DNA from 3 places in the Staphylococcus ursi genome. Region 2 is predicted to be linked to each of the others. Evidence: riboswitches for the same ligand, from Rfam matches in the RefSeq annotation. Region 2 holds a riboswitch; each other region holds the start of a gene.
What was found. Region 2 has a riboswitch for thiamine pyrophosphate ahead of thiC (phosphomethylpyrimidine synthase ThiC). Riboswitches for the same ligand answer to the same signal wherever they lie in the genome.
Positions count from the first base shown of each region.

Region 1: it holds a riboswitch for thiamine pyrophosphate, as region 2 does, so the genes downstream of both, tenA (thiaminase II) here and thiC (phosphomethylpyrimidine synthase ThiC) in region 2, are expected to answer to the same signal.
Region 3: it holds a riboswitch for thiamine pyrophosphate, as region 2 does, so the genes downstream of both, GZH82_RS11435 (thiamine phosphate synthase) here and thiC (phosphomethylpyrimidine synthase ThiC) in region 2, are expected to answer to the same signal.

Region 1 is NZ_CP048279.1:1,976,910-1,988,116, forward strand. Features, by position in the region: gene cls (cardiolipin synthase) at 1-96, shown strand, start outside; gene GZH82_RS09185 (HD domain-containing protein) at 118-774, shown strand; gene yidC (membrane protein insertase YidC) at 820-1,686, opposite strand; gene thiE (thiamine phosphate synthase) at 1,775-2,413, opposite strand; gene thiM (hydroxyethylthiazole kinase) at 2,403-3,206, opposite strand; gene thiD (bifunctional hydroxymethylpyrimidine kinase/phosphomethylpyrimidine kinase) at 3,208-4,014, opposite strand; gene tenA (thiaminase II) at 4,014-4,697, opposite strand; TPP riboswitch at 4,765-4,868, opposite strand; gene GZH82_RS09215 (single-stranded DNA-binding protein) at 5,284-5,640, opposite strand; gene GZH82_RS09220 (YwpF-like family protein) at 5,820-6,254, shown strand; gene fabZ (3-hydroxyacyl-ACP dehydratase FabZ) at 6,356-6,799, opposite strand; gene GZH82_RS09230 (DNA-directed RNA polymerase subunit beta) at 6,799-6,996, opposite strand; gene murA (UDP-N-acetylglucosamine 1-carboxyvinyltransferase) at 6,989-8,254, opposite strand; gene GZH82_RS09240 (DUF1146 family protein) at 8,365-8,595, opposite strand; gene GZH82_RS09245 (F0F1 ATP synthase subunit epsilon) at 8,985-9,389, opposite strand; gene atpD (F0F1 ATP synthase subunit beta) at 9,412-10,824, opposite strand; gene atpG (ATP synthase F1 subunit gamma) at 10,849-11,207, opposite strand, start outside.
Region 2 is NZ_CP048279.1:429,402-440,608, forward strand. Features, by position in the region: partial or broken gene GZH82_RS01870 (lysophospholipase) at 1-277, opposite strand, end outside; gene cls (cardiolipin synthase) at 446-1,936, shown strand; TPP riboswitch at 2,110-2,213, shown strand; gene thiC (phosphomethylpyrimidine synthase ThiC) at 2,410-4,146, shown strand; gene GZH82_RS01885 (HoxN/HupN/NixA family nickel/cobalt transporter) at 4,353-5,363, shown strand; gene GZH82_RS01890 (CynX/NimT family MFS transporter) at 5,531-6,709, opposite strand; gene GZH82_RS01895 (helix-turn-helix domain-containing protein) at 6,818-7,366, shown strand; partial or broken gene lepB (signal peptidase I) at 7,475-8,057, shown strand; gene GZH82_RS01905 (hypothetical protein) at 8,238-8,873, opposite strand; gene GZH82_RS01910 (CPBP family intramembrane glutamic endopeptidase) at 9,060-9,788, shown strand; gene GZH82_RS01915 (alkaline phosphatase) at 9,923-11,207, shown strand, end outside.
Region 3 is NZ_CP048279.1:2,416,307-2,427,513, forward strand. Features, by position in the region: gene GZH82_RS11405 (ribonuclease FAU-1 family protein) at 1-181, opposite strand, end outside; gene GZH82_RS11410 (cupin domain-containing protein) at 491-970, opposite strand; gene GZH82_RS11415 (YebC/PmpR family DNA-binding transcriptional regulator) at 989-1,705, opposite strand; gene GZH82_RS11420 (ThiF family adenylyltransferase) at 1,781-2,785, opposite strand; gene GZH82_RS11425 (thiazole synthase) at 2,785-3,552, opposite strand; gene thiS (sulfur carrier protein ThiS) at 3,556-3,756, opposite strand; gene GZH82_RS11435 (thiamine phosphate synthase) at 3,757-4,347, opposite strand; TPP riboswitch at 4,426-4,534, opposite strand; gene GZH82_RS11440 (Bax inhibitor-1 family protein) at 4,553-5,173, opposite strand; gene GZH82_RS11445 (LysM peptidoglycan-binding domain-containing protein) at 5,514-6,341, shown strand; gene GZH82_RS11450 (inorganic phosphate transporter) at 6,620-7,621, opposite strand; gene GZH82_RS11455 (DUF47 domain-containing protein) at 7,636-8,253, opposite strand; gene GZH82_RS11460 (ABC transporter permease) at 8,929-10,827, opposite strand; gene GZH82_RS11465 (ABC transporter ATP-binding protein) at 10,817-11,207, opposite strand, start outside.

The sequences.
Region 1 (11,207 bases), 1.3 Mb from region 2:
GTATGTAGCGAATTGACGAAAGAACGCTATGCACAACGTAGCTTATGGATTAAATTTAAAGAATCCGTCAGTCAGCTGCTCTCCCCTATTTTATAAGTTAAGGAATGACATAACGAAATGAAACAACACCCTATCCAAGCAGCAGAAAAATATATGAGAAAGGCACATCAGCATGATAGCAGCGGACATGACATCGCGCATGTGTTACGTGTTAGAAATCTCGCCGTTGAAATCGCACATCATTATCCGTCAGCTGACCATTACCATATCGAAATGGCATCTCTCCTTCATGACACTGTTGATGACAAATTAGCAGACCCCCAAAGTGCCCGTCAAACATTGTTGGCATTTTTAGACGAACAAGGGGTGTCATCGATTGATCAAGAAGCCATTTTTTACATTATCGACCATATGCGCTTTCGAAAAACTAAAGCAGTGGGCACACTCAAAACAATTGAAGCACAAATTGTCCAAGATGCTGACAGACTCGATGCAATCGGTGCTATTGGCATTGCACGTACATTCCAATTTGCTGGTCACTTTAATGAGCCAATGTGGACCGGCACACACTGTTTAACCGAAATGCAACAACTGTCAGATATAGACTCGGTACCACCATCAGCAATCAAACACTTCTTTGAAAAGTTACTCAAATTAAAAGATTTAATGAATACACCTGTGGCCATAGACATGGCGCAACAACGTCATAACTTTTTAGAGCAGTTCTTACAACAGTTCTTCGATGAGTGGGACATTGAAAATAGAACACATTAAAGAGGGCCTCAATACGAGACCCTCTTTTTAATATTCGATATGTTGCTATTTCTTTTTATTCTTTTTACTCACGACTTGTGTGTTCTTACCTGTTTTGTTGCCATTTTTTTCTGCTTCAAACTTTTTAATTAATGGCGCAACTTCTTCTTTTGCTTTTTTACCATATACGACATTAGCAATATAAGTTTGAACTACAAGGAATGCCGCCGATACTAACCAATATAAACCTAACGCCGCCGCAGAGCTGAATGAAATCCACACAATCATAATGGGTGAGATAATCATCATCATATAACCCATTTGACGTTGTTCTTGAGGCATATTAAAACTTGACACATATGCTTGGATGAAGTAAAGTACACCCGCAATGATTGTAATCCAAATATCCGGTTTATCTAAATGGAACCATAAGAAATCTGAATACTTCGTGATACCGCCACCAGACGGATATTTTAAGACGAAGAATAATCCCATGATGATTGGCATTTGAAGTATAAGCGGTAAACAGCCTAACATACTTGCCATTGGATTCATGTTGTATTTTTTGTATACTTGCATCATTTCTTGGTTCGCTGCCATTTTGTCTTCTTGTGTACGTGCGCGTTTTACTTTTTCTTGCGCTTCTGTAATTTCAGGTTTCGCAATTTTCATTTTTTCACGCATCATGTGCATGTTTTTATAGTTTGATAACATGAAAGGTAATAAGACGATACGTACAACCAATACGATGATAATAATCGCTAAACCATAGTTATTATTTAAATGATCCCCTAACCAGTGAATCAATCTGTCCATTGGTTGAACAAACGTATTAAAAAAGAATCCGTCTCGATTACTCGGCTTACTATAGTCACAACCCGCTAGAAGTAAAACTACACCTGCAAGCATTGTCATTAACGCTTTGTTCTTCATTTTTCCACCTCTAATGATATATTCACATAAATGATATTTTATCATAGAAATAGACAAGGTGGAAATATATTCCGACATAAATTGAACTTTATTTAAAATATTGCAAGTAACGTTTCACAGATTTTTCAATATCTGTACTATGTGTAATTGAAGAAATCGTCGCAATGCCATCAGCTCCGTTTTTAAGAAGCGGTGCAACATTTTCTTCTGTAATCCCACCAATAGCGACCATCGGAATATTTTCATCATATTCTCTCATACGTCGAATTAAACGGATGCCACCTGGTTTACTTGCATCAAGCTTAGAACTTGTTTCATAAACAGGTCCAACACCAATATAATCGACGTTTGTGAGGTCAGATTGATCGTATTCTTCAAAACTACCGACGCTGAGACCGATAATTTTATCTTCTAATAAATGTTGAAATGACTGTACTTTCGCATCTTCTTGGCCGACATGTATCCCATCCGCATCGACTTCAATAGCTAAGTCAACATCATCATTGACAATGAATGGCACGTGATAATGGCGACACAAATCTCTTAAACGAACGGCCATTGCTGTTTTCTCCTCACCTTGTAAAGATGAAGGGCCTTTTTCACGAAATTGATACATCGTAATACCCGCTTCTAACGCTTCTTTTAAAATGCCATCTAAGCTACCTTGTTTAACATCTTGTGTACCTGCAATAAAATACACACGTAACTGTTTTCGATTAAATGTCATTTTCACTCACTTCTCTCTTTTTAATCTCCATTAAATAGGACTCAGCTAATGTTTGATTTAATGCATCGATAAAAGCGACTAAAAATGTACCTGGTAAATCTGCACCCTCACGTAATTCAGCTTGTTCTGCTGAAATGTTATAGTATGAAACGGCTTCAATGAGTGGGTCGATAGATGGCTTTGTTTCACCTAATAGAAAACTGGCAACCACTGCGCCTAATAAACAACCAGCTCCTGTAATTTTTGTCAACAACGGAGAACCATTTGATAAGATGACCACTTTCCCATCTTGTAAAATGACATCATCTTTACCTGAGACGACAATAGCGGTTTGATACTTTTCGTAAGCTTGATGTGCAATGCTGACAACATCAATATCAGAAGCACTATCTGTACCTTTCATCGTCGTCGCTGTATCAACTAATGTCATCATTTCCGATGCGTTGCCTTTAATGACAGACACATCAATTTCTTCTAAAAAGCGTTGACAAAAATCTTTACGGAATTGCGAAGCACCCACTGCGACAGGGTCAAAAACGATAGGTACACCCATTTGATTCGCAGTCTTGGCAATAGCTAGCATGTCCTCACTATTTCTCGCTGTTAACGTACCAATATTGATTAATAATCCTTGTGTTACTTTGAAAAAATCTTCTGCTTCTTCTGGGGCTTCACTCATCGCTGGACTTGCACCCATACTCAACAAACCGTTGGCAGTAAAGTTTTTAACGACATCATTCGTATAACAAACGACAAGGGGTTGTTGCTTTCTGACTTCTGCTAAATAATTCATGTTAATCCCACCCATTTAATTTTTCATATGCAAAGTGATTCACTGGACCTCGACCTTTACCAATTTCTGGTGTGTGTTGAATCGCTAATGAAATGTATTTTTTTGCTTTGGCTACCGCGTCATAAACTGTTTTTCCTTTAGCTAATTCTGCTGTAATGACGGCTGAAAATGTGCAACCCGTGCCGTGTGTATGTTGAGTTGGAAAACGCTCGCTTTTAAACTCATAATGACCATCTTGCGTAAATAAATGATCGATGGCATCTCCTTCTAGATGGCCACCTTTAATAATGACCCCTTTTGAACCAATATCATGAATAAAAAAACGGCCAACTTGATGGATTTTTTCAACCGAATCGATTGTGACACCAGCGATTTCTTCAGCTTCTGGGACATTAGGTGTTGCCACATCTGCATAAGGTAACAGTGTTTCTTTAAGACGGTTACGCACTTTTTGATCCATTAAAGAATCACCACTTTTAGCGACCATGACTGGGTCAATCACATATGGGATATTAATCTTTTTCAAATATGATGCAATCACTTCCATCATTTCTGGCGTCGGAATCATACCTGTCTTCAACGCATGCGGCATTTCGTCATTAAAGACACTGTCTAATTGCTCTTCTAACCAACTTGCTTCTAAATTATGAATATGTTGCACACCCATTGAATTTTGAGCCACGATACTTGTCACTGCAGCCATGCCATAGACACCACAAGAATGAAAAGATTTCAAGTCTGCCATTGCTCCTGCACCACCACTTGGATCTGTACCTGCAATCGTTAGCGCAATTTTTGGTTTTTCCATCATTTCTCTCCTCCAAATTCCCATTTTTCAAGTTGATAAGCCATATTGAAAAAGTTTCGTTCATGAACCGTGCTTTGTAGAAAGTTTTGTCTCAATTGTTGTTGAACACTTTCGGAACTCGCTTCTGCATATGAGTCAAGCCAACGATCAATATAGGACAACAGCGTATCCATTTCTCTATTGTAAAAATCGAACCATGCTTTTAATGGATGATCGGCTTCAAAGTGATGATTTTCAATCGCCATTTTACCTATTTGTTGATACACATAAGGACACGGTGCCATTGCAGCAAGCGTATAAGCAACATTGTCAAAAGCATACGCGTTATAATACATATGTTTAATATAATGGTCGGCAGATGGATACCAATCCCCTTGTTGAATGATGCTTTGATAATCTTCACCGATATAGTCCGCTAAAATATGATGGGCCTCTACCTCTCCAGAACTCGCAAACTGAATTTGTTCTGTTAAAAATTGAATCTCATCTTTCGTATCCACTTTAGGTATAAGCAGCGCATATATTTTAGCAAATTCATTTAAATAACGTGAATCTGCGCGTAAATAATGTTTAACTGCTTCTGTAGCAATATTCCCTTTAAGCATGCCTTGTATAAAACCATCTTGATAAATTTGTTCAATCATTGGTTGTGCTTCTTGTTTAATTTGTTCAGAAAAACGCATCTTCATTCTCCTTTAATATGAAAAAAGACTACCTTGAAAGTAGCCTTGTTCACACATTTGAAGCATGCGTGTCCACGTGCTACTTCCCTACGTTGGTTTCATCCAAATCAGGTTCTGAGGGTCTGAATATCCATTCATCTCAGCCATAAATCGGCACCCCTAGTAGTCCTTCATTTTTTTAGTTATCTTTAATGTATCAGAAACCTAACACAAGTTCAATTATGTAAAAGCACTAAACAAATTGCAAAATATATGTATAGTTTAACAAAACAAATGACTCTATTAGATTATTTTACATTTCTTATGAATCATTCGTTAAATATCAATAAGAATAAAAGTGGTGATTGGCCACTAAATACAATGCACGTATTTAATAGCCAATACACCTCATTTTAAGGTTGATAGATAGACAATTTTGGTAGCAGGTTGTATACCAAATATCATTAGAGCTCAAGTCAATATGTTGAAGATAAAAGTAATGGTGTGAGATAAATCGAATTATTTCAATCGGAGAATATACTTTGAGAAGGGTTGATAAAAGTTGGTGGGATTATCAAATATTGGAAAAACTTTGCTTGTTGCTTTGCTATTCATCGTTGAACTCATCTTTGTTTGACTCTATCGTTACTGTACCAATTGGAGAGATTTGTGAAACGAGTAATTCTGTAGCATAACGTTTTTCATCATTATGGATGTAACGTCTGGTTTGGATTTGCCCGCTTATGGCTACAGTTGTCCCCTCATGGATGTTTTCATGAATTTGAAGAGCAATGTTACCGAACGCTTTACAATTTAAGTAATCAGTGATGGGCTTTTGGTTTTTACTTAAATACTCTCGCGTGACAGCAACGGTAAAGGTAACAAAGTAACTCTCTTCTTTTTCGTAAAAACTGGGCGGGCGGTTAATGATACCTACTGCTTGAAAATGGTTAATGTTGTTCACCTCCTGTACCCGTAATATAAACCTTTCAATGTGAAATGACAAAATGCAAATTCCCATAAAATTAAAGTATGCATCGAGGTGTATTTAAGCCTAATCGAGAATTATTTTAAAAATTGCGTTATAATGAAAAGTACCATAGAAATTTCGTAAAGTTTTTAAATGATATGGGGGTGGCTCCAATGAAGACGTTTAAAGCTGTTCGTTTTCAGATCGTTTCTGAAAATAGTAGCGTGGCTGAATATGAACTTCTAGACGGTGTAATTATTAATAAAGAAAATAGTGGTACGGGTTGGGTGTTAGAAATAGTTATTTCAGATATACATCAAGAACAGATGCAAGCGTACATGGAGGCAGAAGCACTTTTAGATATTCGTGTCGTTATTACGCGACCGTCTAATGATCCTGCGCTGTTTGATGCGACAATCAAGCACATTACACCTTTAAATGGCAGTATTTCAGTTGTATTTGAGTGTCATATTTATACATTGCGACAAGTTTATGCGGAAAATTTATTAGAACAACTTGTCAATGAAGGCATGCAAGGTCAAGAGCTCATCACAACGTTCAATCGCATGATGAAATCTAAACCACGTCTTAAAGATGAACGACAATAATATTTGAAGCATACATACATGTGCTATTATTCCCGCTTTTGAGACACTATAAAATAATTAAACCACCTCATTACGAAGACGAGGTGGTTTTAATGTATGATTTACGCATTTGGATCTTGTAATGCAAAAGTTAATTCGCAACTACATGCAATTTGACCATCAACGGTTGCTTTTGCAGTACCTTTACCAATTGGCCCTTTAATTTTTGTAATTTCAACTTCTAACACTAAAGTATCCCCAGGCACCACTTGCTTTTTGAAGCGACATTTATCAATCCCTGCAAATAAAGCCAATTTCCCTTTGTTTTCTTCACTATTTAACATGGCAACTGCGCCTGTTTGTGCCAACGCTTCAGTAATTAAAACACCCGGCATGACAGCATAATCAGGAAAATGTCCTTGGAAAAATGGTTCGTTACCTGATACTTGCTTAATTCCTACACAACGTTGACCCGGTTCGTATTCAACCACTTTATCAATCAATAAAAAAGGTTGTCTGTGCGGGATGATATTTTTAATTTCATTATAATTAAAGATTGTTTCCATTAGTGATGTCCTCCAATTGTTTTGATGATATGTTGCCAGAACCTTAAGTTAAATGTATTCAACACGTTATCATGGTTGATAATAAAGCCTGTCATTAAACCGACTACAAACATAATGATTGCTATAAAAGCAAATAAAGTTAATTTAAAACTGATTGAATCCATTAATGTTTGAAGCCAAGACGTCCATTTAGTCATTAACTCTTTCAATATTTGCACCTAAAGATTTGAGTTTGCCATGAAAATCAACATAGCCACGGTCAAGGTGTTTTAACTCAGTGACAATCGTCTCACCATCAGCAACGAGACCAGCTAAGATCAATGCTGCCGCTGCACGTAAATCAGTCGCTTTCACTTGTGCACCTTGTAACGCACTTTTCCCTTCAATTTTAGCGCTTCGACCTTCAACTGAAATTTGTGCGTTCATACGTTTGAATTCCGCTACATGCATAAAACGGTTTTCAAAAACGGTTTCAGTGACCAGTTTATGCCCTTCAGCTGTGAGGAGTAACGCCATCATTTGAGACTGCATATCTGTTGGGAAACCAGGATGTGGCAATGTTTTAATATCAACAGGCTGTAATTTTTCCGGTGCTGTCACTCGGATGCCCTCTTCTGTATAATCTAATTCGACACCCATTTCTTCTAATTTATATACAAGACTTATCATATGCTCTTTAATCGCACCTTTAACGAGTACATCACCGCGTGTAATAGCTGCTGCAATCATCAACGTTCCGGCTTCAATACGGTCAGGAATGATAGCATGCTTCACACCTTTTAATGATTCAACACCATTAATCATCACTGTATCTGTACCGGCACCTTTCACATCGCCGCCCATTTCATTGATATAGTTCGCTAAATCCACAATTTCTGGCTCTCTCGCAACATTTTCAATAACAGTACGCCCTTTTGCTAACGAAGCCGCCATCATGATGTTTTGTGTTGCACCGACACTTGGAAAATCGAAATGAATTTCATTACCGACAAGTCCTTGAGGGGCTTCTGCATAAATGTAGCCTGCTTCTTGATGAATCTCAGCCCCGAGAGCTTCTAATCCTTTCAAATGTTGCTCGATCGGACGTGAACCAATCGCACATCCTCCTGGTAACGCGACTTTAGCTCTTCCTAAACGCGCCAATAACGGCCCCATTACTAGAATACTCGCTCTCATCTTGCTCACGTATTCATATGGCGCTTCTTCACTTAAATCTTTCGACGCATCGACTGTTACTGATTGTTGCTTTTCATTATATTTAATCTTCGCATTTAATACGCTCAATACATTATTAATAGTTTCCACATCACTTAACGCCGGAACGTTGACAAGTTCACTTTTGCCATCACTTGCTAACAAAGACGCTGTGAGAATCGGCAAAACTGCATTTTTCGCTCCTTCTACTCCGACTTCACCTTTAAGTGTATTTCCACCTTTAACAATAATTCTATCCATCTTATTAATCCTCCACCATGCTTACAGCTCTATTCTATTTTTGCTCTGAAAATGAATCTATCTACCTATAACGTATTAACTTATTTCATTCGCTTTAAACATCTTAACGATTAAAATAAGTATTTAATCTGAGTTGAAAATTGTAATAAATCAATGATAAAATCACTCACGCTTGTGCCAATCACTATTGCCAAAAATATCATAATGACTTGTACTTGTAATGGAAATCCCTTTTTGAAAAACTGGTCTAAACGAACGGCGTTTAATCCCCAATAGGCTACACAAATGCATAAAACATGCATTATAATATGTGCTATCGCAAATTGTCCTAAATAATCCATTAATTGATATTGCTCCTTCACATATAATCTCTTTATTAATTTTACATGATTTAAAGCCCAAATCATACTATAAGCAACTTAAAGAAACACAATTTTTCACATTATAATGCTAAATGACAAGCAATTTACATTTTACTGTCTTTCATAGTTTTTGTATAGAATTTTTGTAAAGCACGCGATATATATTCAGCGTATTAAATGTATGCGCTATTACATAAATAATCGTATTCCTATATTTCGAAGGTCAGCCGATATGTCTGCTTATCATCGTATGCACATCCCACATTTTACTTCATCCTTCAATGTAGCTTCCTTTCATGCAAAGTTCAATAAAGCCAAAAGCTCGGTCTGCCACAAGGGACATACCGAGCTTTTTGATATGCATATGATTATTTATATTTCGCAACTTCGATACGGTTTTCGGCACGCTTTAATGCACGTTCAGCACGTCTTAAATCCGTATCATCATGATTGTCTTCAAGGTAGAAAGTTGCACGTTGTTTCGCTGATTTCGCACGTTCTAAGTCAATATCATCTGCTGACTCTGCTGCTTGAGCTAGAATATTCACTTTTTCGTGACGAATTTCAGCAAACCCTTCTGTTACAGCTATATAATCCGATTTGCCATCTTTAGTCACTTTCACATGACCAATACGTAATGGTGTAACCGTCGGAATGTGACCGTACATCACACCCATCTCGCCTGCTGTCGTTTGTAAGACAACAATTTCGACATTGTCTTCTTTATAAACAGAACCATTAGGAGTGACGATATCTAAGGTTAATGTGTTCATTATCCAAGCCTCCTAATTTGTATTAAACTTCTACACCCATGTCTTTAGCTTTAGCGATCACATCATCAATGCCACCGACTAAACGGAATGCATCTTCAGGAATGTGGTCGTATTTACCATCTAAAATGGCTTTAAAGTCTTGAACTGTTTGTTTAACTGGTACATATGAACCTTTTTGACCAGTAAATTGTTCAGCGACGTGGAAGTTTTGTGATAAGAAGAATTGAATACGACGTGCACGTTCAACTGTTTTCTTATCTTCTTCTGATAATTCATCCATACCTAAGATTGCGATAATATCTTGCAATTCACGGTATTTTTGTAACGTCGATTGAACTTGACGTGCAACATCATAATGCTCTTGTCCGACAATTGTTGGCTCTAAAGCACGTGATGTTGAAGCCAATGGATCCACCGCTGGGTAAATCCCCATTTCACTTAATTTACGCTCTAAGTTTGTTGTCGCATCTAAGTGAGCGAAAGCTGTTGCTGGTGCCGGGTCAGTATAGTCATCGGCAGGTACGAATACAGCTTGGATTGACGTAACAGATCCTTTGTTTGTTGATGTAATACGTTCTTGTAATTGACCCATTTCTGTTGCAAGTGTTGGTTGGTAACCTACTGCTGATGGCATACGACCTAATAATGCCGATACCTCAGAACCTGCTTGTGTGAAACGGAAGATGTTGTCAATGAACAATAACACGTCTTGGCCTTGTTCATCACGGAAATATTCAGCCATTGTTAAACCAGAAAGTGCAACACGCATACGCGCACCTGGTGGCTCGTTCATTTGACCGAATACCATCGCAGTTTTCGCAATAACGCCACTGTCTTTCATTTCGTAGTACAAGTCGTTACCTTCACGTGTGCGTTCACCTACACCCGCAAATACTGAAATACCACCATGTTCTTGTGCGATGTTATTAATCAGCTCTTGGATTAATACGGTTTTACCTACACCGGCACCACCGAATAAACCGATTTTACCACCTTTAATGTATGGTGCTAATAAGTCAACAACTTTAATACCTGTTTCTAAAATTTCTACTTCTGTAGAGAGTTCATCAAATTTAGGCGCTTCACGATGAATTGGGTCACGACGTACAGAGGCATCAATTGGCTCTTCTAAGTCAATATGTTCACCTAATACATTAAATACGCGTCCTAATGTAGCATCCCCGACAGGGACACTGATCGCTGCTCCTGTATCTCTTACTTCTGCACCACGTTGAACACCGTCAGTAGAGTCCATTGCGATTGTGCGTACAACATCATCGCCTAAGTGAAGGGCTACTTCTAATGTTAAGCTCTCAGTCTCACCGTCTCTTGACACATCAATAAGCAGTGCGTTGTTAATGTTTGGAATTTCGTTATGTTCAAAACGCACGTCAATTACTGGCCCCATGACCTGAGTTACACGGCCTAATCCCATGTTTCTTCCTCCTTATAATCAAAATTATTCTAACGCTGCTGAACCACCAACAATTTCAGTAATTTGTTGTGTAATGGCTGCTTGTCGCGCTCGGTTATATTGTAATGATAAATCGTCAATCATTTCTGTTGCATTATCTGAGGCATTCTTCATTGCATTCATACGTGATGCATGTTCACTTGCTTTCGCATCAAGAATCGTACCATAAATTAAACTCTCAATATATTGAGGTAATAATATTTTAAGAATGGCATCTTTATCTGGCTCAAATTCATAAGTGGCCATTGCACCGTGACCTAAGCTAGAGTCCTCTGGAGATAATGGTAATAATTTTTTACTGCTAGGCTTATTCTCAATTACACTTACGTAATGGCTATAGTAGA
Region 2 (11,207 bases):
CTGCCGTCAAATCTTCAATAATTTGGTCTTTGTTGTCATAATAAGCTCTCGGTCCTTCAGAACGCCCACGACCGCGTTGATCGTAGCGAATGACATGATAATCATAGTTGACCGAATAATCAGTCAATTCATCGTAACGATCAAGATGTTCAGCTAAACCATGCACAATAATGACATTAATCGTTTCATCACTAAAAGAGAATCATTCATCGGCTGTATTGATTTTTGTGTAGAGCTGCGTACCGTCTTGCGAAGAAATATACTTGATATCATTCATTGAAAAACCTCCTTATTTTTCAATTACAGTGTATACTAAAAAAATAAAAACGTGAAAGAATATGAAGATAAAATTAAAAGTGATATATTGATGATTGAATGTGCGCTAAGCTTTCATATTGAATCAACGGGGTATATGATTAAAATATGTGTAAAGGAGGTTTTCGTGATGCAACTCATATTCGATCCGAGCGTGAATATGATTTATCGTATCTTTCTAGGTTTCTTTTTCTTAATCAATATTGTACTCGCATTTGTGATTATCTTTATGGAAAGAGACCGCCGAGATGCGACGTCTACATGGGCTTGGTTACTGTTGCTCTTTATTATGCCAACATTAGGCTTCTTATTATATCTTTTCTTTGGTCGCGCAGTAAAAATGAAACAAACACGGCATGATGAAAGTAAAGCGGTAGAAGATGCGCGGACACGTGTTAAAAATCAAAAAGAACACTTTAAAAACAAGCAATTCAGCACAGACAACCCTGTAGTAGAGAAGCAGTCTGATTTGGTTGAAATGATGTTAACACGAGAAGCGAGCTTTTTAAGTGAAAACAATCATGTCTCCATTTTTACAGATGGCCATGAATTATTTAATCAAATGAAACAAGACTTGAGAGAAGCGCAAAAATACATTCATATGGAGTTTTATATTTTAAATATGGATGGGTTAGGCACTGAGATATTACAAATTTTGAAAGATAAAGCTCGGGAAGGTCTCGAAGTGAAGTTATTGTATGATGCAGTTGGTTCTAAACAATTGAGAAAGTCAAAATTAAAAGGTTTGGTTGATGCGGGTGTTGAAGTGGAAGCCTTTTTCCATGCGAAAATCATTCCATTTATCAATTTCCGTGTGAACAACCGGAACCACCGAAAAAATGTTGTGATTGATGGCGATATTGGGTATGTCGGTGGCTTTAATGTTGGGGATGAATATCTTGGTTTAGATCAAAAAATGGGCTACTGGCGTGATACCCATTTGCGTATTCAAGGTGATGGCGTGGATGCATTACAATTAAGCTTTATTCATGATTGGAACTCACAAGTCGATGAAGACCAACAATTGAAATACATTGCTCGTTATTTCCCGAAAAATGCACGAAAAGACGGCAATGTCGCATTACAACTCGGGTTAAGTGGACCGGATCGTGAATGGCCACAACTGGAATTTGCTTATTTGAAAATGATTATGAATGCGAAGTCCACGATTTACATGCATTCGCCTTATTTTGTACCAGATATTGGTTACGTGAACGCCTTACGTATTGCCGCTAAAGCAGGTGTAGACATTCATCTGATCGTCCCTAACAAGCCAGATCAGCCGTTTGTGCATTGGGCGACATTAACGACAGTCGCGCAACTGATGAAAGATGGCGTCAATGTGTATACGTATGAAAATGGCTTTATTCACTCTAAAATGATGGTCATTGATGGTGAAGTCGCATCAGTCGGTTCTGCTAATATGGATGAACGGAGCTTTAAATTAAACTTTGAAGTCAATGCGATTGTGTATAACGAAGAGATTGCGCAAACATTAATTGCAGCATTTAAAGAAGATTTGAAAGTGTCGCAAAAACTGACACCAGAACGTTATGCGGCCCGTTCAAATTGGGTGAAATTCAAGCAGTCTATCGCTAAATTACTGTCGCCTATTTTGTAAATCCAATTAAAAAGGAGCTAGGAGATGCATTGTTCCTAGCTTTTCTTTTTGTTTAGTAAAGCCCAATCTCTAAAAAAATCAAATGACAAAAATAAAGCAATAAAATTAATTTTATGACATCAATTGTCATTTTACATTTTTAGTGATACGATACTGTTGTAAAACTTAAATATGGAATTTGCTAGGGGTGCCATTAATGCGCTGAAAGAGGTTAACGCCTCAACCCTTTGAACCTGATCTAGATCATACTAGCGTAGGGAAGCAAACGAAACCTTCATGACTGACTTGTGTTCATTTGTAAGGCGAAATCGTGTTGTGATGCAACATACATGATTTCGGCTCACTTTTGACGCACTTTAATAGATTCGTTCGTTTTCGTACGCACTTTAGAATTATTTTGAGTGCGTTTTTATTTTGCCTATTATTTTCAGTGATGTTAATGCCTCTTAGTAAAGTCAGAGGGGGTTAATTGAATGAAACAAGAACAAATTGAATTAAAGAAAAACTTTCCAGCAAGTCAACGTATTTTTAAGCAAGGTGAGGATGAGGATATTCAAGTCCCATTTCGCCAAATCGCATTGTCTGAAACGGTAACCGAACAAGGGACAACGAAAAATGAACCTTTCGTCGTCTACGATACAGCAGGACCTTATCATGATGACACATATGAAGTCGATGTCACGAAAGGCATTCCGGCGTTGCGAACAGATTGGATTGAAGACCGTCAAGACGTCGAGCATTATGAAGGACGTCGAGTGCAATCTATCGACAACGGTTACCATTCAGAAACACATAAAAATATTGTTGAACATCCATTCAAATATCAACCGAGACGTGCACGAGAGGGTAAACGCGTAACACAAATGTATTATGCGAAACAAGGCATGATTACTAAAGAAATGAAGTTCGTTGCAGCACGTGAAAATGTGAGTCCAGAATTTGTCAGAGATGAGATTGCGAGAGGGCGCGCGATTATTCCGAACAATATCAATCATCCTGAATCAGAACCAATGATTATCGGTAAAAATTTCCAAGTGAAGATTAACGCCAATATCGGTAACTCTGCCGTGTCGTCGTCTATTGAAGCAGAAATTGAAAAATTAGTATGGGCGATTCATTGGGGTGCCGATACGATGATGGACTTATCGACAGGAAAAAACATTCATGCGACACGTGAATATTTAATCCGTAACTCGCCAGTTCCAGTCGGTACGGTGCCAATTTATCAAGCGTTGGAGAAAGTGAACGGTATCGCGGAAGACTTAACCTGGGAAATATATCGAGATACTTTAATTGAACAAGCTGAACAAGGTGTAGATTACTTTACGATTCATGCTGGCGTCTTATTGCGATATGTGCCATTAACGGTGGATCGCTTAACTGGTATCGTGTCTCGTGGCGGCTCAATTATGGCGCAATGGTGTTTGGCCCATCACGAAGAAAGCTTTTTATACACGCATTTTGATGAAATTTGTCAAATATTGAACCGTTACGATATTGCGGTGTCATTGGGCGATGGTTTACGTCCAGGTTCGATTTATGATGCAAATGACGAAAGCCAAATTGCTGAACTGAAAACGTTAGGCGAATTGACAGAGATTGCTTGGGAACACGATGTCCAAGTGATGATAGAAGGTCCTGGACATGTACCGATGCATAAAATTAAAGAAAACCAAGAGCTGGCAGACTTTTATTGTAAAGAAGCGCCATTTTATACACTCGGACCGTTAACAACTGATATTGCACCGGCATATGACCACATTACATCAGCCATTGGTGCAGCTCAAATCGCAAGTCATGGGACAGCGATGTTATGTTATGTGACACCTAAAGAGCATCTCGGTTTACCGAATAAAGATGACGTGCGTGATGGCGTCGTGACGTATAAAATCGCCGCACATGCCGCTGATATCGCCAAAGGGTTACCAGGTGCGACAGATCGGGATGATGCGGTGAGTAAAGCCCGTTTTGAATTCAGATGGATAGATCAGTTTAACTTATCACTCGACCCTGACCGTGCACGTGCTTTCCATGATGAAACATTGCCAGCAGAATCAGCTAAAGTGGCACATTTCTGTAGCATGTGTGGACCGAAATTCTGTTCAATGCGTATTTCTCACAATATTCGTGATGCCCATAAAGAAAAATTAGCAGGTATGCAAGAAATGGCTGAGGAATTTAAGGCACAAGGGAGTAAAATTTATCATTAATCGAATTAAATACAAGAGCTGGGATGAGGTTTGGATCCTGGCTCTTTTTATTTTTGATCACTTGGTAGGTATACATGTTTTGTGTTATATAAAAATATCATTATTCTCTAAATGTTTTTTTGCAATATCATAGAGCTAAAAATTTGAAATAAAAAGAAAAAGGTGTATGATTTTATTATCTTAAAATAGAAATAGGTGAAAATGAAATGAATAACATAAAAAATATGAAACATGCCTATCCTTATCTCGGCATTGTCATTTTATTACATATTGTCGGTATCGTTTTGATGTGGATTGGCGGCTCGCAATACCCGTTATTAATGAGCATGGGCATCATTGCTTATACACTCGGATTGCGTCATGCATTTGATGCGGACCACATTGCGGCGATTGATAATACCGTGCGCAAATTACTCCAACAGAAACAAAATCCAATGGGTGTGGGTTTTTACTTTTCATTAGGGCATTCGTCCGTTGTTTTCTTAATGGCGGCTGCATTAGGTATTGCGGTGACTTGGGCACAACGTCATTTGGAAAGCTTTCAAACGACAGGCGGATTAATTGGTACTATTGTTTCAGGTGTCTTTTTATTGCTAATCGGTATTTTAAACTTAGTTATTTTAGTACAACTGATTCAATTATTCCGTCAATTACGTCATAGAAACATTACAGACGCACAAATGGATGAACGCATCGAATCACGCGGTTTAATCATGCGTTTTGTTCGACCGCTCTTCCAGTTTATTCAAAAAAGTTGGCACATCTTCCCATTAGGTTTCTTATTTGGACTGGGTTTTGATACGGCGAGTGAGGTGTCATTATTGGCATTATCAGCAGGTGCAGCCCAACATACCGTGCCGTTTTTAGGGATTATCGCATTACCTATTTTGTTCGCTGCGGGTATGAGTTTGTTAGATACATTGGATGGTGTATTGATGACAAACGCGTATCATTGGGCATTTGACAAACCTGCACGTAAAATTTTCTATAACATAACGATGACCGCCATTTCAGTCGTTGCCGCCTTACTCATTGGTGGCGTCGAAATCGTGCAATTACTTGGTGAAAAATGGCATTGGAAAAATGGTTTTCTCGGCTGGGTGACACAATTAGATTTCGGTTGGCTCGGTTATGCATTAGTCATCGTGCTTATTCTTTCATGGATTATTGCGATGGTAGTATGGAAAGTCGGCCGCTTTGAAGAAAGATGGAGTTAATTATAAACGATCCATTTTAAGCAAACAGAAAGACAGACGTCAGTTTGAAAAATAATTCAAACCACGCCTGTCTTTTAAATTTGAAGAAAAGTGATTAGATTGCAAGAGCAACCCGAGACGCTTGAGGAATCAACTGTAGTGGAAAATCCGCTAAGTCAAATCAAGTGTTATTGTTCTAAAGTCTTTTCAATAGTTGTATTTCGTCCTGATCTTGATCCAATCGTCATAATCGCAAGGCCTGTCACGAGTAATACTAATAATGACACCATCCATTGTCCTGTCCAATCGTGTAAAATACCGAAGAACAATGGTCCGATACATGCCAACAAATAGCCCACTGCTTGCGACATACCTGCCAATTTCGCTGCAGTTAAACCACTTTCGGTACGTAAACTAAATAGTGTATTCACCAAACCGAACGCAATGCCAAGTGCAATACCAATAATGATGAGTGATAAGAGGGCCATGCGCGGCGCAAACATTAATATTAAAATAGCGACAGTAAAGAGAACGCCTGTAAATGCGATAGGTAAGACTTGGTTTTTAAGTCGTGCTGCATAAATTGGTGTGACAAAAGTTAATGGAATAATCGCAATTTGTAATATCGACAAATAAAGACCTGCACGTGACACTGGAATATCATACGATAATAAAAATTCTGGTAGCCAGTTAATGAGTGAATAGAAAATAAGAGACTGCCCCCCCATGAGTAGCATAATTTGCCATGCGAGTGGTGATTTCCATACATTGACAGCGTGTGATAGGTCGACTTGTTTTTGTGCAGCATGATGACGTAACTGGAACGTCCATACGAGCACTGCAATGAAAGCGACGATGCCAATACTGCCTAATGCAACATTATAATTGTAATTTTTAAGTAGCGGTGCGGCGCCATAAGATGAAAGTGCACCAAAGATGTTCATCACGACGGTATAATAACCTGTCATAATACCTATACGATACGGGAATTTGGATTTAATCATTCCGGGTGCGAGGACATTACCAAATGCAATCCCGATACCAATCAGTATCGTCCCAATGTATAATAAACTGACCTCTGTCACACTTCTTAAAATGACACCGAATAAAATCAATAATAAAGCGACAAAGAGTGAGCGCTCCATTCCGAAACGGTGACTCACTTTAGCGACAAGTGATGAAATGATCGCAAAAGCTAATAAAGGAATGATGGAAATAAAGCTGACGGCTGTGTTGGATAAGTTTAATGTATCTTTAATCGCGGGTAATACCACGCCTACTGAAGTAATAGGTGCTCTTAAATTAGCGGCAATGAGCATAATACCGATAAAAAGTAACCAGTTGATACGGCTAGATTGTTGTTCCAAAGTGTCAACTCCTCTCTATATTTGGTATAATTGACGAAACGTTCTATATAAAGAACACACTATATCGTACATGATGTTCACTATATTGTAAATAGAAGGGGCTCAAAAATGGAAAATATTAACACAGTCGTTGCGGAAAACTTACAATATTACCGTCAAGCGCATCGTCTTAGTTTAGATAAAATCGCACAATTGACTGGCATTAGTAAAACAATGATTAGTCAAATTGAAAAAGGGGCAGCGAATCCAAGTATCAATACATTATGGAAAATCGCAAATGGATTACGTATTCCATTGACTTCATTAATTAGTGAAGAAAATGAAGCAATTCAAAAAATAGACCGTTCAGACATTCAGCCGATTTATAATGATGATCGCTCGGTCGTCGTTTATCCTTACTTTCCATATGAGGCGGCACATGCGTTTGAAATGTTTTGTATGCGTATGGATGCGGACAGTATACTCGAATCAGATGCACATCAAGAAGGTGCGAAAGAATACATTATTGTGAATGAGGGCACTTTAACACTTACTGTTGGAGACACACACTATGAAATTGAAGCGGGACAAGCAATCAGTTTTAATGCCAATACAGCGCATACGTACCGCAATCAAACAGGCGACCAGCTTAGAATTACGGCAACAATTCAATATTAATCGCGGAGGTAGTCTTCGGTAAGTGTGCCGGTAGACTGCCTCTTGTTGTGAAGTTGTGAAATATTAAGTAGCATAGAAATTGAAATGTATGCAAGAAAGGGGCATAGAATGAGAAAAGAAACAAAAGCTATATTAATAGTTATTGTAATCGCCCTAGTGATCGTCGGTTTCGTAAAATGGCTTATTTTCACACCTTACACGGTCAATGGCGCATCTATGCATCCTACATTTGAAACAGGTGACCGTGTCATTGTGAACAAACTGTCTCAAAAGCTGAATGTGCTTAATCACGGGGATGTCATTGTGTTTCATGAAGATGCGGAACGTGATTTTATCAAACGGATTATAGGCGTTCCTGGTGATCGTGTTGTATATCAAGATGATCAATTGTATATTAACGGCCAAAAGATAAAAGAACCTTATTTAAAAGCGAATAAAAAAGAAAAAGCAGCTGAATTTTTGACCGAAAACTTTGTCGGATATTGAGGGGTCAGAGGGAAGTACAACGATACCCCAAGGACATTATCTCGTCCTCGGTGACAATCGCCTGAACAGTATCGATAGTCGCTCATATACAGTAGGACTCGTGCCACACAAGAGTATTGTAGGAAAAGTATTTGTGAGATATTGGCCGTTAGAACGTGCGGAACTTCAGTTTAATCCGGGGACATTTGAAAAAGTTGAAGCATAAGGATGTTTCATATGAAACGGCGGCATTTAAAGAAATGTAAAAATCACGGCTATACTTCAGTGTTTGAAGTGTGACCGTGATTTTTTGGTTCGTTTTTAACGTTGTACGTTGTAGCTTAAACATTCCGTGTTCTAACGATTGCTGAATGATTCTGCGCGTTCCTAGACACTTTGTTATGGTTTAAATTTGTGGAATATTTTCGATGGCAATGACTTGATCATTTTGTGTGTAAACTTTAATTGTGTATGGATTGTCTTGGTGACTATCGTAATACCAAATGTTGCCATCTGTCATGTTAGGCGCTTGATGAACACCGATAAATTGTGCAGTCGTAACTTGATGTGGTGTGACATAGATATGTTCGACTTGATGTTGTGCGTTATAACTGACAGCAATATCACCATATGACGCGGCATCACGACCATCAATTTGAACAGTTTTTTCTGGAGGACCATGGGTTGCCTCGACATCTTTACGTGTTTCTCCGATATGAAAGTTTTGATAACCATCAATACGATCACTATGCATAAAGTCTTGGCTGAAGTCATATGACAGAACATCGAGGTGAACGGTGTGAGTACCTTGCTGGGTTTGAGTGGTTGTCGCTTTATTTTCTGTAGTGTTGAAATGGAGCTTAACTTGAGACAAACGGTAACCTCCATAAATCATCGCACCAAGCACAATGATGATGATTAAAATGATGAGTGCAATGAGCCATTTCGGATTAGATGATGGAGAAGGTTCGAATTTGGGCTGACGTTGTTGATGTGATGGATGGGTATGTTTTTGTTTACGAGACGTGAGGTCGCTTTTCAAAAAATAACCTCCTTTTATTTCTTTTAATAGTGACATTATAAGTAGTTGCAGAATTGGAAACAACTATAAAAGGCAAAATATAACGAAAAAATTGTATGTAAAATGAACATTCTCATCTGTTTCCAATGCAATTCAAATGATTTTTGGTATGATAATAACAAAAGTGAAAATAGGTGGTATGTAGTGATGACTCAAAGAGAACAAATTGCCGTGTGGACAGGTGTCATATACATCATACTCATGGGCATAGGTATGGCGATTGTGTCCGCATTAGGTTTCAGCTATAGTGACCCAGAAATGGTGCGCGTCATCGTCTTTTTTGAAATCATTTTTGCGGCATTGACTTTTATCGTTTATAAAAAATTGAAATTAACCGCATTGTCTGCACGCTTTCATTTTTCTAAGTGGCTCATTCCCTTTATTATCATTTTTATTGTGATGTTAAGTTTGTTTTTATTTACAGGAAACTGGACAGGGCGCCTTCCAATGATAGGATTAATTGCGCTGACGACGATGCTTGTCGGTTTTTCGGAAGAGTTGATGTTTAGAGGTATCGTCTTGCCTGTCTTATTAGAACGTCACGGTGTCATATTCAGCATCGTGATGAGTGCCGTATTTTTTGCGTTACTGCATGCAGTGAATGTATTTGCAGGTGTACCCCTATACGCAGTGCCTATTCAGCTATTAGCGACATTTTTATTCGGTCTAGTGTTCAGTTGTCTAGCGATACGTATTCGCAATATTATTCCGTTAATGATGTATCATTTTGTATGGGATTTTGTGTTGATTGCGCAACCTTTGACAGGTGCTCAAGTCGATACCGTGTCATTGATGGGTATTGCAGTTGAACTCATTGTTGTGATTCCAATCATGGTTTACACAGTGAAGCGTTATAAAGCGGTCAATGCATCATAGTGATTCAAAGGGTGGGGTGATATATTTCGCTTTGCCCTTTTTTACATACTTTTAATAATAACCTCACGCCATATTTAAATTGATTCATTACAATAGCAATGTATTTAATATTTGGTAGAGGAGTTATGACAGTTATGAAATTTAAAAAGCAGTTTGCACAATTATCCATTGCGAGTGCTTTGATCGCATCAACGTTAGGGACTGGACATGTGGCCTCCGCGTCAAGTGCAGGTGAAGGTCCTGAGCAACAAGCGGCGATGTACGGTGACACGAGCCATCCTAAAAATGTGATTTTCTTAGTGGGAGACGGCATGGGACCCGCGTACAACACAGCTTACCGTTACTTTGTGGACAACCCAGACACAAAAGAAATTGAGAAAACAGCTTTTGATGATTATTTAGTGGGGACACAACAAACGTATTCCGATGATGATAAAGAAAACATTACCGATTCTGCAGCGGCAGGAACGGCATTTAGTTCTGGCCATAAAACGTATAATGGAGCAATTGGAGTTGATAAACAGGAAAATGACTTAGAATCTGTACTCGAACGTGCGAAAAAGTTAGGAAAATCAACCGGTTTAGTCTCAACTGCTGAAATTACAGATGCGACACCTGCCGTTTATACCGCCAACATAGATGACCGTGATAAAAAAGATGAGATTGCCCATCAATTTTATGATCAACGTATTAACAATCAACATAAAGTCGACGTCATTTTAGGTGGCGGTGCGAAATATTTTGGTAAGGGAAATGGGAACATCACGGACCAGTTTAAAAATGATGGCTATGGTGTGGTCACAAATCGTCAACAATTAGAGAACGCAAATGAAGACCAATTGCTTGGCTTGTTTGCGGATAAAAATATGCCACTCGCGATTGATGCAGATGAGGACCAACCTGAATTGTTAGACATGCAAAAAGCTGCACTCGAGCGCCTTTCTAAAAATGATAAAGGTTTCTTCTTAATGGTAGAAGGGGCGTCTATCGATAAACAAGGTCATGCGAATGATATTACAGGGGTCATGTCCGAAATGGAAGGATTCGAAAAAGCATTTGCGAACGCGATTGATTACGCCAAATCACATCCAGACACACTCGTTGTTGCGACTGCTGACCATTCAACAGGTGGTTTAAGTATGGGGCAAGGCAGTGCATACGAATGGAACCCAGAACCGATTCAACAAATGAAACATTCAGGAAAATGGATGACAGAGCAAATTGCAGATGGAAAAGGTGTAGAAGAAACGATTCAAGCAGGATATGGATTTGACTTGAGTTCAAAAGAGATGAAAGACATTCAACAAGAAGCGGATGCATTGAAGAAGTTAGATGAAGAAAGTGACGATTACGAAGCCCAACAACAAAAACTGGAAGACGCCATTCAAGCACCGATTAACAAAAAATCCAATACAGGTT
Region 3 (11,207 bases), 910 kb from region 2:
GTTGATTTACAACAGTCACCTCTAAAGGATCTCTCACCTTTTTGATTGAAATTAAACCTATTATGCCTTTAAATTTATTATTATTGACTTTAACTTCGATATAATCATGGTCTAAGAGGCGACGCCAGTGACGTTTGTCAATATATTTCACTTTCACAGCCACCAACTCCCTTTTTTTCATTATATATAAATCGAAGTAGGATGTCACTTGTTGCAACTATCCAATCATATAAAATTCATAGCGATTCAAGCTCATATTTAATCAAAAACATGATAAACACGCACTCGAGCACCCTATTTTTTTACTAAGATGATATACAAGCCTTGATAAATAAGATTCAAAATAAATATCGCGCAGTTGAGGCAAATGTTCAGGAAACATAGCCCGATTCGAACGATTTTTTAAGTTGAGTTTACCGATCCACTATAAATTGCGAAAACAAAAAGACCGACAAGACATCACATCTCATCAGCCTTTCAAACAAATCTATTAATCCACCGAAACCTTCGCATATTTTCGAATGATCTCCTCATGCTCCGGATACCATGCCAACAATTCCGCTTGTGTAAACAATTCAAAATGCTCAAATTGAAATGCAGGTTGCACCATACAACCGACAACCGCAAAGGCATTTTCACGTTCAATGGAAGACGCAAATATCGTCCCTTTTGGCACAACATATTGCAATACATCACCGTCCACGACATTCGGACCTAATTGCACGGCACAATACGTACGATCTGGAAAAATCATATGAATCGTCAGCGTTTCACCGGCATGGTAATACCAAATCTCATCCGCATCAATACGATGGAAATGCGAAATATTCTTATCCTCTAATAGAAAATAAATGCTAGAATAATGCGGTCTTTCATTCGTCGTATCCGGACTTAAAATCGTTTGGCGATAATAGCCCCCTTCTGGATGAGGGATTAATTCTAAATGGCGCACCCAATCTTGTGCTTCCATAGCATTGACCTCCAGTGACTATGCAAGTTCTACATTATGATAAACGTGTTGAACGTCTTCTAATTCTTCTAATACATCGATTAATTTTTCAAATGTTTCCTGATCTTCCGCTGAAAGTTGAACTTCAGTTTGTGGCAACATTTCAAGTTCAGCGACTTCAAATGATGTCACACCTAATTGTGCTAACGCTTTTTGTACAGTTGCAAATTGATCAGGCTCTGCGTATACAATCGTTAATCCGCCTTCTTCAATGACGTCACGTACGTCAATATCATTTTCCATTAAAGCTTCAAGCACTGTATCCGCATCAAAGCTTTCAAATGCAAATGTCGCCGTATGGTCGAACATATAAGCCACTGAGCCAGATACGCCCATATTTCCGCCGTTTTTACCGAAAGCTGCTCTCACGTCAGAAGCTGTACGATTGACGTTGTTCGTTAAGGCATCCACAATCACCATCGAACCACTTGGACCGAAACCTTCGTAACGGAGTGAATCAAAGTCTTCCTCGCCGCCACCTTTCGCTTTTTCAATCGCTCTATCAATAATATGGTTGGGTACAGAATAAGTTTTCGCGCGTTCAAGGACAAATTTTAATTGTTGGTTTGATTCAGGATCGGGTTCACCTGATTTTGCCGCTACATAAATTTCTTTACCAAATTTAGCGTAAATGCGGCTTGTGTTTTTATCCTTTTGCGCTTTCTTTTCTTTAATATTATTCCATTTACGTCCCATGACTTCCATCTCGCTTTCAAATACGTTTTTGAGTACCCTTTATTATACATGTAAAATTTAGACAATAGCAACATTCTAAATAGGAATGGGTTGTTCAAACAATTTTCGAGCGACGGATTGTGCCGTGTGAATATCCTCTGCGTCATATACTAATAACCGTCCATCTTGATACAATGTCATATCATACGTTTCAAGTCGAAATCGTTTAATGAAAGGATTATCAATTAAAATTGTGACTTCTGTACGTATGGCCGCTTCAAATTGTTCTGGAGCCAATCTGAATTGATACACGCCGCCACATAACACTTGCGTAGACTTAAGCTGTTTGTTTTGTAGACGCGTGAACTGTTGCTTGGCACATACGGGACAGTCCACTTCTTTAAGACTTTGAATCGAGATTTTTTTCACTTTACCTTGATCAATATCACTGGTCGTCATTTGGTAAGAAAAATCACCATGCATCAGGTAATAAAAGACTTCTGCCACGACAAAACTACTCGCCAAATGAACAGCGGGTGGCAACACTCCGTTAAGGTCACAACTTTCCATCGTCTCTGGCACATCCGGCATCACACAATGTAAACAAGGCCCGTCATGACTGATTGGAAAGACACTCAGCTGACTCCCCACTACTGCACCGTAAACATAAGGAATATCCAATTTTCGTGTCGCTTCATTCACTAAATAACGTGTTTCAAAACGATCCAAACCATCAAGTACCATATCCGGTTGTAGTTCCTCAAGAATGCCTTCAATATTGCGTGCTGTCACTTCTTCGTATAACGGTTCGATTGTTACTTCATGATTCATCATCGCGAGTCGTTCTTTTAGTGCAAACACTTTCGGCTTCATCGCTTCAGCATCTGCTTCAACATAGCCACTTTGACGATGTAAGTTAGATAAATGCACCACATCTTTATCGACGATCGTCAGTTTGCCAACACCACTTCTCACCAATTGCTCAGCGATGCCACTACCTAAAGCGCCGACGCCGATGACAAATACGTGTAATTGTTGTAACTGACGTTGGCTCTGTTCCCCAAAATGTTGGAAGCGTATTTGTCTATGATAGCGTGTCATTATAAAAAGCCTAACCCCTCAGATGGACTGGATTGCACTGCATTATAACGAATTGGAATACGACCTGCTTCATAACTTAAACGACCCGCTTCGATTCCTTTTTTCATCGCTTCAGCCATCTTCACTGGATCTTGTGCACGAGATACAGCCGAATTGAGCAAGATTGCATCTGCGCCAAGTTCCATCGCTTCGGCACAATCTTTTGCTGAACCAATCCCTGCATCTACAATGACAGGCACGTCACATTTTTCAATGATATAACGCAAATTCAGTGGATTCGTAATGCCACGACCTGTACCAATAGGAGAAGCAAGTGGCATCACCGCATGAACACCTAAGCTTTCTAGTCGTTGCGCTAATACGACATCATCTGAAATATACGGACAAACGATGTAGCCTTTTTCTAATAAAATTTCACAAGCTTTGTACGTTTCTAACGGATCAGGTAATAATGTATCGTCATCGCCAATCACTTCGACCTTAATCATGTCACACACGCCAGCTTCACGCGCTAATTCAGCAATACGCACCGCTTCTTCTGCCGTTTTCGCACCTGCTGTATTGGGAAATGTTGTAAATTTTGATAAATCGACATTCGCCAATGGATTCGGTAAGTTTCGGTCATATAAACTCATACGTCTGACCGCAAATGTGAGCACTTCTGTTTCTGATGCTTCAATCGCCTTAGACTGAATCGCTTCACTTTCAAATTTTCCTGTACCTAAAAATAATCTTGAATGAAATGTTAAATGTCCAATTTTAAACATCTGTTAACCGCCTCCTACAAATTCTAACAATTCTAATCGATCATCTTGCCGTACTTCAGTTGTGGCCCATGCTGAACGTTTAACGACTGTTGCATTACGTTCGACTGCCATCCGTTTCGATTCGATACCGAAATGGTCTAAAATGTCTTGTACTGTCGTGCCTTCTTCAAATTGTTGCTGCTCTCCGTTCACAAAAACTTCCATTCATTTCACCTTCTTTAATGACCAATTATCAACCATCTTTTCAAACGATTGAAGTTCATGTCTAAATGCACTGCTGATACACGCGATTCCTGTAAAATGAGACGATATATGTTGTACTGTGTCAGCTGTAATGCCTCCCAATGCCACTACCGGAAAATCAATGGTCAAAACTTCATCAATTTCAAGTTGTGTTCGCGGTGGCAAGTCAGGTTTTGACGAGGTTGGAAAAAGATGTCCAAATAACACAAAATCTAATCGTTGCGCTTTTGCTTCACGAACCATCGCTGCTGAATGTGTCGATGTGCTCACTTGATAATGAGGGTGCGCTTGCTTTAATGATGCAGCACGGTAATCTCCCTCTTTAAAATGCACATTTGAAATGCCGAGTTCAATCGCTAATGTCACATCCGTATGTATGATGACTTTAGATTTTGGAAAGCCATTCGCCAATAATTGGGTGATCCATTGCTTGAGTGGGTGCCGATTCATAGGCGTCCGTAAAATGACACCTACTATCTGACTTTCAATAGCACAGAGCCTTTTGATATGCCAGTCATCTAGTACAACATACGGTGTAATCACAATCATCATCGCCTTTTCCCTCCCTTTCTATTCACAATAAAAAAACTACTTTCCTCGTTATTTACAATAGAAAAGTAGCCTCATTTGACACGAATACAGCCACTTTCCTACGCCAGTACGAACTGGATCAGGTTCAGGAATTTTGAAATCAACATTTCAATCTCAGCCATTATGAACGGCACTTCCAGTGGATTGTTTCAAATATTCAATTGTTTTATCGTTTCATTATACGAGCTAATTCTAACACATAACGAATGATGTGGAAAAGGTTTATAAATAAATTAAAACCTAATTCTCGTGGTGAAAACTGACCTCGCTTCATACGATTGAAGTCATAAAGTGTATACAATAGAAAAAGTAATAACCCGACAACTGCAATAATCGTGTAGTAAATCGGGCTGTGAATCCACCAACCAACGAGACTTGCTAAAATGAGCGCGATTAATGTCACGAATAAATATTTCCCTAAGCTCGACGCATCTTTAATCCAAAAATAACCGAAGATACCAAAAATGACAAATCCAGATACGGCTAAAATAACCATATTGAAAAATAAACGCGCACCTAAATCTTGCAATGTATACATGAATGTCGCATAAGATAATAATCCGACGACAATCGTATAAATATGAGAAATAATCGGGCCACTAAAGCGCACACGTTGAAATACCATCGAAGCTAAGATTAAGATGAGTAGTCCGATAGAGAGTGGTTGTCGCCAAGCTATCGGTAAAAATTGTCCAAAATATGTTGAAATCCCAAAAATCAGCCAATAGTACATAAAAAACAACCATACTTTACCATAAGCAGAACGGGATTGATTTTGTGTTGCCATCTCATTTTGCCTCCTTTTCTTCTATTTTACGGTATGTCACAACAGAATCAAATGCAGAAATGATACAACTATTCCATTGATAAACGATGCATTTATATTACAAAAACTTTAATTATCTCAAAAGATTTGCAAATCAAATTTTCTATAAATTGGATAGTGACAACATTTAAGCACAATACGATAGCAAAACTATATTTTTCGCAACATTACAGATTCGTAACATCCCCCCAATATTACAATATTTTTGTTATCATAATGATTGAATTAATAATCAAATTACACATTTCGTTATTCATTGCTCAACACATCTTATCATTCGTGTAAATAAGGAGGCAATACATTGAAAAAACTCGCATTTGCATGTACGTTAACTTCAGGTGCGGCAGCCGTCGCTATGCTCAATCATCAAGATGCTGACGCGTCAACACAATACACAGTCCAATCTGGTGATTCACTTTGGTCCATCGCGCAAAAATATGGAACGACAGTTGATGCACTTAAGCAATCCAATCAATTACAAAACAACATGGTCTTCCCAGGCCAAGTCTTATCCATTGGTGGCGGTAGTGGTGCACCATCTTCTGCTACTGTACCACAACAAACTGGTGGCGCTTATACTGTACAAGCTGGCGAATCTTTAAATATGATTGCCACAAAATACGGTGTGTCAGTTCAAGACTTAATGCGTGCTAACGGATTGACGAGCTACTTAATCCATCCTAACCAACAACTTCAAATCCCTGGCGGTAATGCTGGCAACACTGCATCAAAAACAGGTGGCGCTGGCGGTACAGGTAGTATCTCAACAAGCGGCCAATACAACACACCTCTATTTAGCCATCAAAACTTATACGACTGGGGGCAATGTACGTATTATGTATTCGATCGTCGCGCACAAATCGGTCAACCTATTAGTACGTATTGGTGGAACGCTGATCATTGGGCAGCTAATGCCGCAGCTGATGGTTATACAGTAGACCACAATCCAACAACAGGTTCAATTATGCAAAACTTTGAAGGTCCAATAGGTCACGTTGCTTTTGTTGAACGTGTGAACAGTGATGGTAGTATTTTAATTTCAGAAATGAACTACAATACACCACCAGGACAACAAGATTATCGTACAATTCCAGCATCAATTGCTTCATCATACAATTATATTCATTAATATAGTGAACAGAGAGATTAACTAAGGTGTTTTCGGACATCATTAGTTAATCTTTTTTGTTGCCCTTTTAACGGAATAGAACATGCTGGAACCATTGCGTTTTACAAATTGTCAAAATGGGTGCGACGCTTGAGGAAAGTCTCATCATCTTTGCCTGAGCAACACGACGTAACCTTTGTCACACATAAAAATTCTGTACTACTTCCAAAATCAATTGGCTTTTGATAAAAAAGAAGCCAAGACATACATCTCAGCTCCTTGCTTATTTATATTTATCATTATAAGAATAAATTTAAAATGAAGTAAAAAAGACCGGCAATCAGTGCAGAAATAGGTAATGTAATCACCCATGTCACAATCATACGTTTTGCTGTATTCCAATGCACACCTTTAATTCGATTCGATGAGCCCACACCGAGAATTGAAGATGAAACAACGTGTGTAGTTGACAATGGAAAATGTAATGATGATGCGACAAAAATCGTTAACGCTGATGCTAAGTCTGCTGACGCCCCATTCGCAGGACGGATTTTCATGATATTACCACCGACAGTTTTAATGATTTTCCAACCACCGACTGCTGTACCTAAGCCCATTGCAGCAGCACAGGCAACTTTTACCCATAATGCTGGCTCGACACTTGTTTGCATATTCGCTACGATTAACGCCATTGTAATGATACCCATTGATTTTTGCGCATCATTCGTCCCGTGTGAGAACGACTGTAACGACGCAGTGAAAATTTGGAAAATACGGAAGTTACGGTTCGTACGTGTCAAATTCGCATTTCTAAATACACGTTTGACAATCGTATACATTACAAAACCTACAACGAACGCAATCACAGGCGATAAAATTAAAACAAGTACGATTTTTGTAAAACCTTGATAGTGTAATACATCAACTGAACCTGCAGAAGCAATCGCCGCACCAGCAATCGCACCGATTAACGCGTGTGAAGACGAACTCGGTATCCCATAAAACCAAGTGACTAAATTCCACACAATTGCAGCTAATATCGCGGATAATACAACGATGAGACCATTATCTAATGTAAATGGATCCACAATTTCTTTTGTAATTGTTGAAGCCACACCTGTAAATGTCAAAGCACCAATAAAGTTCATAATGGCCGCTAAGAAAATGGCTTGTCTCGGCGTTAAAGCACGTGTCGATACTGCTGTCGCTACGGCATTCGCTGTATCGTGAAATCCATTAATAAAATCAAATAATAACGAAAAGATAATGATAGCTACTGTAATAAGCAACAAAAACTCCATAAATGAGGACTCCCTTAGCTATTTTTCATTATGATTGTTTCAAAATTATTCGCAACAGCTTGGCAGCGGTCAGCAATATTTTCTAAACTTTCATAAATGTCTTTGATCTTAATTAAAGTGACAGGGTCTGTTTCACTATTAAAGATATGTTTAATGGATTGACGTAAAATACCATCACAATTTGTTTCGTATTCTTTAATATTGATTGAATGTACGCGCATGTGTGAAAGCTTTTTCTCTGTCATTAAGCCAATTGCTAATTTCATTTCCCCGATTGCTTTTTGAATATTATCTACAAACTCTAACATGTATTCATCTGTATATTCTATTGAGTACATTTCAAACATAGCGGACGTTTCTTCCATCGCATCTAAGACGTCATCAATCGCATTACACAACGACATAATGTCTTCACGTTCAATTGGTGTAATAAATGTTTGATTGAGATCTGTAATCACTTGATGCATCAATTCGTCACCATGTGATTCATACGTCTTCACGTTGTCGGCATAAGCTCGCAAATCTAAATGTGTGTTGAAATCCATTTTACCGAATTCAATTGCAGCTCGGTCTAAATTGAAAATCATATCCTCTAGACGCTCCATGAACTTATCCTTTTTCTTCCTAATCATGTTAAAATCCTCCATTCAGCGATTACCTAAATCACTATTGTAAAAGTTATGTTACTTTAATTATAAAATATTGTTAATCCTTTGTTAACTCAAAATATAATGTGCAGGCAGCATCACCTTTTTAACTTTCAATTTTATTAGTGCTCAATGTTTTCACATTTTTTCATAATCCTATTCGAAAATAGCACATATTTAAAGAAGCTACAATTAAATTTACAAAACCTTAACATTTTATTTTGTTAATGTATTTCACCTCTTAAAATCATCAACATATTTCATTAAATATATGTTTATTTTCGAAAATTCTGTAACCATTAAGGTATTATTAATCTCAAATGTAGGGGTATTATAAACTTTTTAAAGAATTTGAAAATATTTTTAAAGTTTAATTTAAAAGATTCATCCTATCAGCCACTCCCAAATATGATAAGCTTTTGTTATCATTCAAATGATTTATTGTTATATTTATAAAATATGTCATCCTTTTAAAACTAAATATATATCATCAGACAAAATGGCTGTGCGCTTATCTTTTTAGATGAAGCTGACGCGTTTTATATACTAAAAAAGCATGATAGAACCTCTATATTTCAAGATTTCTATCATGCCTTTAAAACGATTCAAAATAGTGACATGTTTTCATTACGTCATAATATCGGATTAAATTTTACTATTTTAAATCGAATATTTAATGCTACGTCGTGAATGCATGTAAGCGAGTAATGCAAATATAAAGTAGATGATTGCATAAATTCCCATTGCAACGAATACAGGTACAAAATTTTTACCATTCATTAATTCGTTAAAAGCTCTTGCAGCAAAACCAGCATGCAGTAAGCCGATGACTAAAGGCAAGCCAAAGTTAAACAACACCTTGAATGCCAATCCTTTAAACATATCTTGATGTGTATAACCCATTTTACGTAAAATTCGATAGTTTTGCATTTCGTCTTCAGTTTCATCCATTTGTTTAATATAGATAATACATCCTGCTGCAATAAGGAATGCTATACCTAAGAAGCTGCTTACGAATAAAAACATACCTGAGTATTGAAGTTGTTGTTCCAGTAGCGTTGTTCGGTTTTGTGGAATCTCTTTATTCAATTGCTGATTCCATTTTTCAGCTATTTTTAAGTCTTTTTTATTTTTTAAATCGAAACCAATCTGCGTTGCAGGACCATTTTGTTTATCATTGAGCTGTGTTGATTGTAGTGTCTTAAAATCTTGTTGATTCACAACTGCTAGAGATTGACCTAATATAATTTGATTGGCAACATAAAACTGATTTGAAATTTCTTTGACTTTTAATTGAACATGTTTCTTTTGGTCACCGAGATTTAACTGGATACCTTCTTTTAACCCAGAGATATTGTTTGCTACACCATAACCATTCACAAATACGACTTCACCTTTATTTACCTTTACATCATCAATTTCTGAATCACTTGTAACGGGTGTCACATCAAAATCTTTATTAATATCACTATTTTCTGTTAAAATCGGTACATCGATCATGTGTAATGCTTTCTTTTGATAAGGTATATTATTTGCTTTTAATTTATCTTCGAACTGTTGCGCGGGTTTCGTTTTCATATAGGTGAATTCATTTGGAGTCATCATGTCAACATTATTTTCTATATTGGCCTGACCTATCGTTGCAAATGATAAAACTGTTATAGTTATAGCAGATATTATACCAATTGCAGTTAAAGAAAATGCATTTTTCTTCATTCTATGCATAATTGATGAGGTAAATACCACATCTGTAACATTAACATAGCCTCTTTTACTCTGCTTTAGCGTCTTGAAAATCAATGATACAGAACTTCTAAAGAAAAAGTACGCCCCTAAAACCGTTGTAAATAGAATCGTAGGTACCAATATGAGCAATAATCTTACATCTTTTAACATAATAACTGATAAGTAATAACCGACACCTATCATTAAAATACCGAGTACACCTAAAATAACATCTCTTTTAGTAATATGTGCTTGCGGTGCTTCGGTTTGCTTAACATCATTCATCATTTGTATAATCGAGCGTCGCTTCAGAAAAAGGAAGCTTTGCACCATAATTAATAGAAACGATAAAATTACAAGAGACAAAGTAATCAGTAATGCTTGAGGTTCAAATGTTATTTTGATTTCAATTGGCAAATGTGCAACATTTTTAATAATCAATAACAATAAGCGAGAACCGAATAAGCCAAGTATCACCCCCACAAAGGTTGTAGAAATGAATATAACACTTTGTTCTATTCCCAGCATGCGCATTAGGTCTTTACGAGACAATCCAATCAATTGAAATAATGCAAAACTTTGCGTGCGTCTCTTAATAAATAAACGATTCGCATAAAGTAAAAAGACGATGATAATTATAAAGAGAAATTTTTCTCCAATTCCTGCAGCTTTATTCAATAATTCTGCTGACTCTGAATGTGCAATATCGTCAGTATATTTTAAAGTCACAAAGCTAAAATATAGCATTGTGCTTAGCAGCAAAGAAAATAAATATATTGCATAATGTCTTAAGTTCTGTCTAAAGTTTTTAAGTACAATATGATTAAAACGCATGTTGCACACCACCTAACACACTTTGGTTTTGAATAATTTCTTGGTAAAAGTGTGAAGCGGGTTTATCGCCTTGATATAACTCTGTATGAATTTGACCATCCTTCAACATAATAACACGATTCGCATAACTTGCTGCTACCGGATCGTGTGTGACCATCACAATCGTCGTCTTCATGTGGCGATTAATCATATCTAAACGTTTCAACAAATCTTGTGCACTCTTAGAATCCAATGCCCCAGTAGGTTCATCCGCAAAAATAATAGCTGGTTTGCCAATTAAAGCACGCGCCGCTGCCGTTCTTTGCTTTTGACCTCCAGAGATTTCATTTGGATATTTTTGACTTAAATCAGTTATTCCAAGCGCATCCGTCACTTCTTGG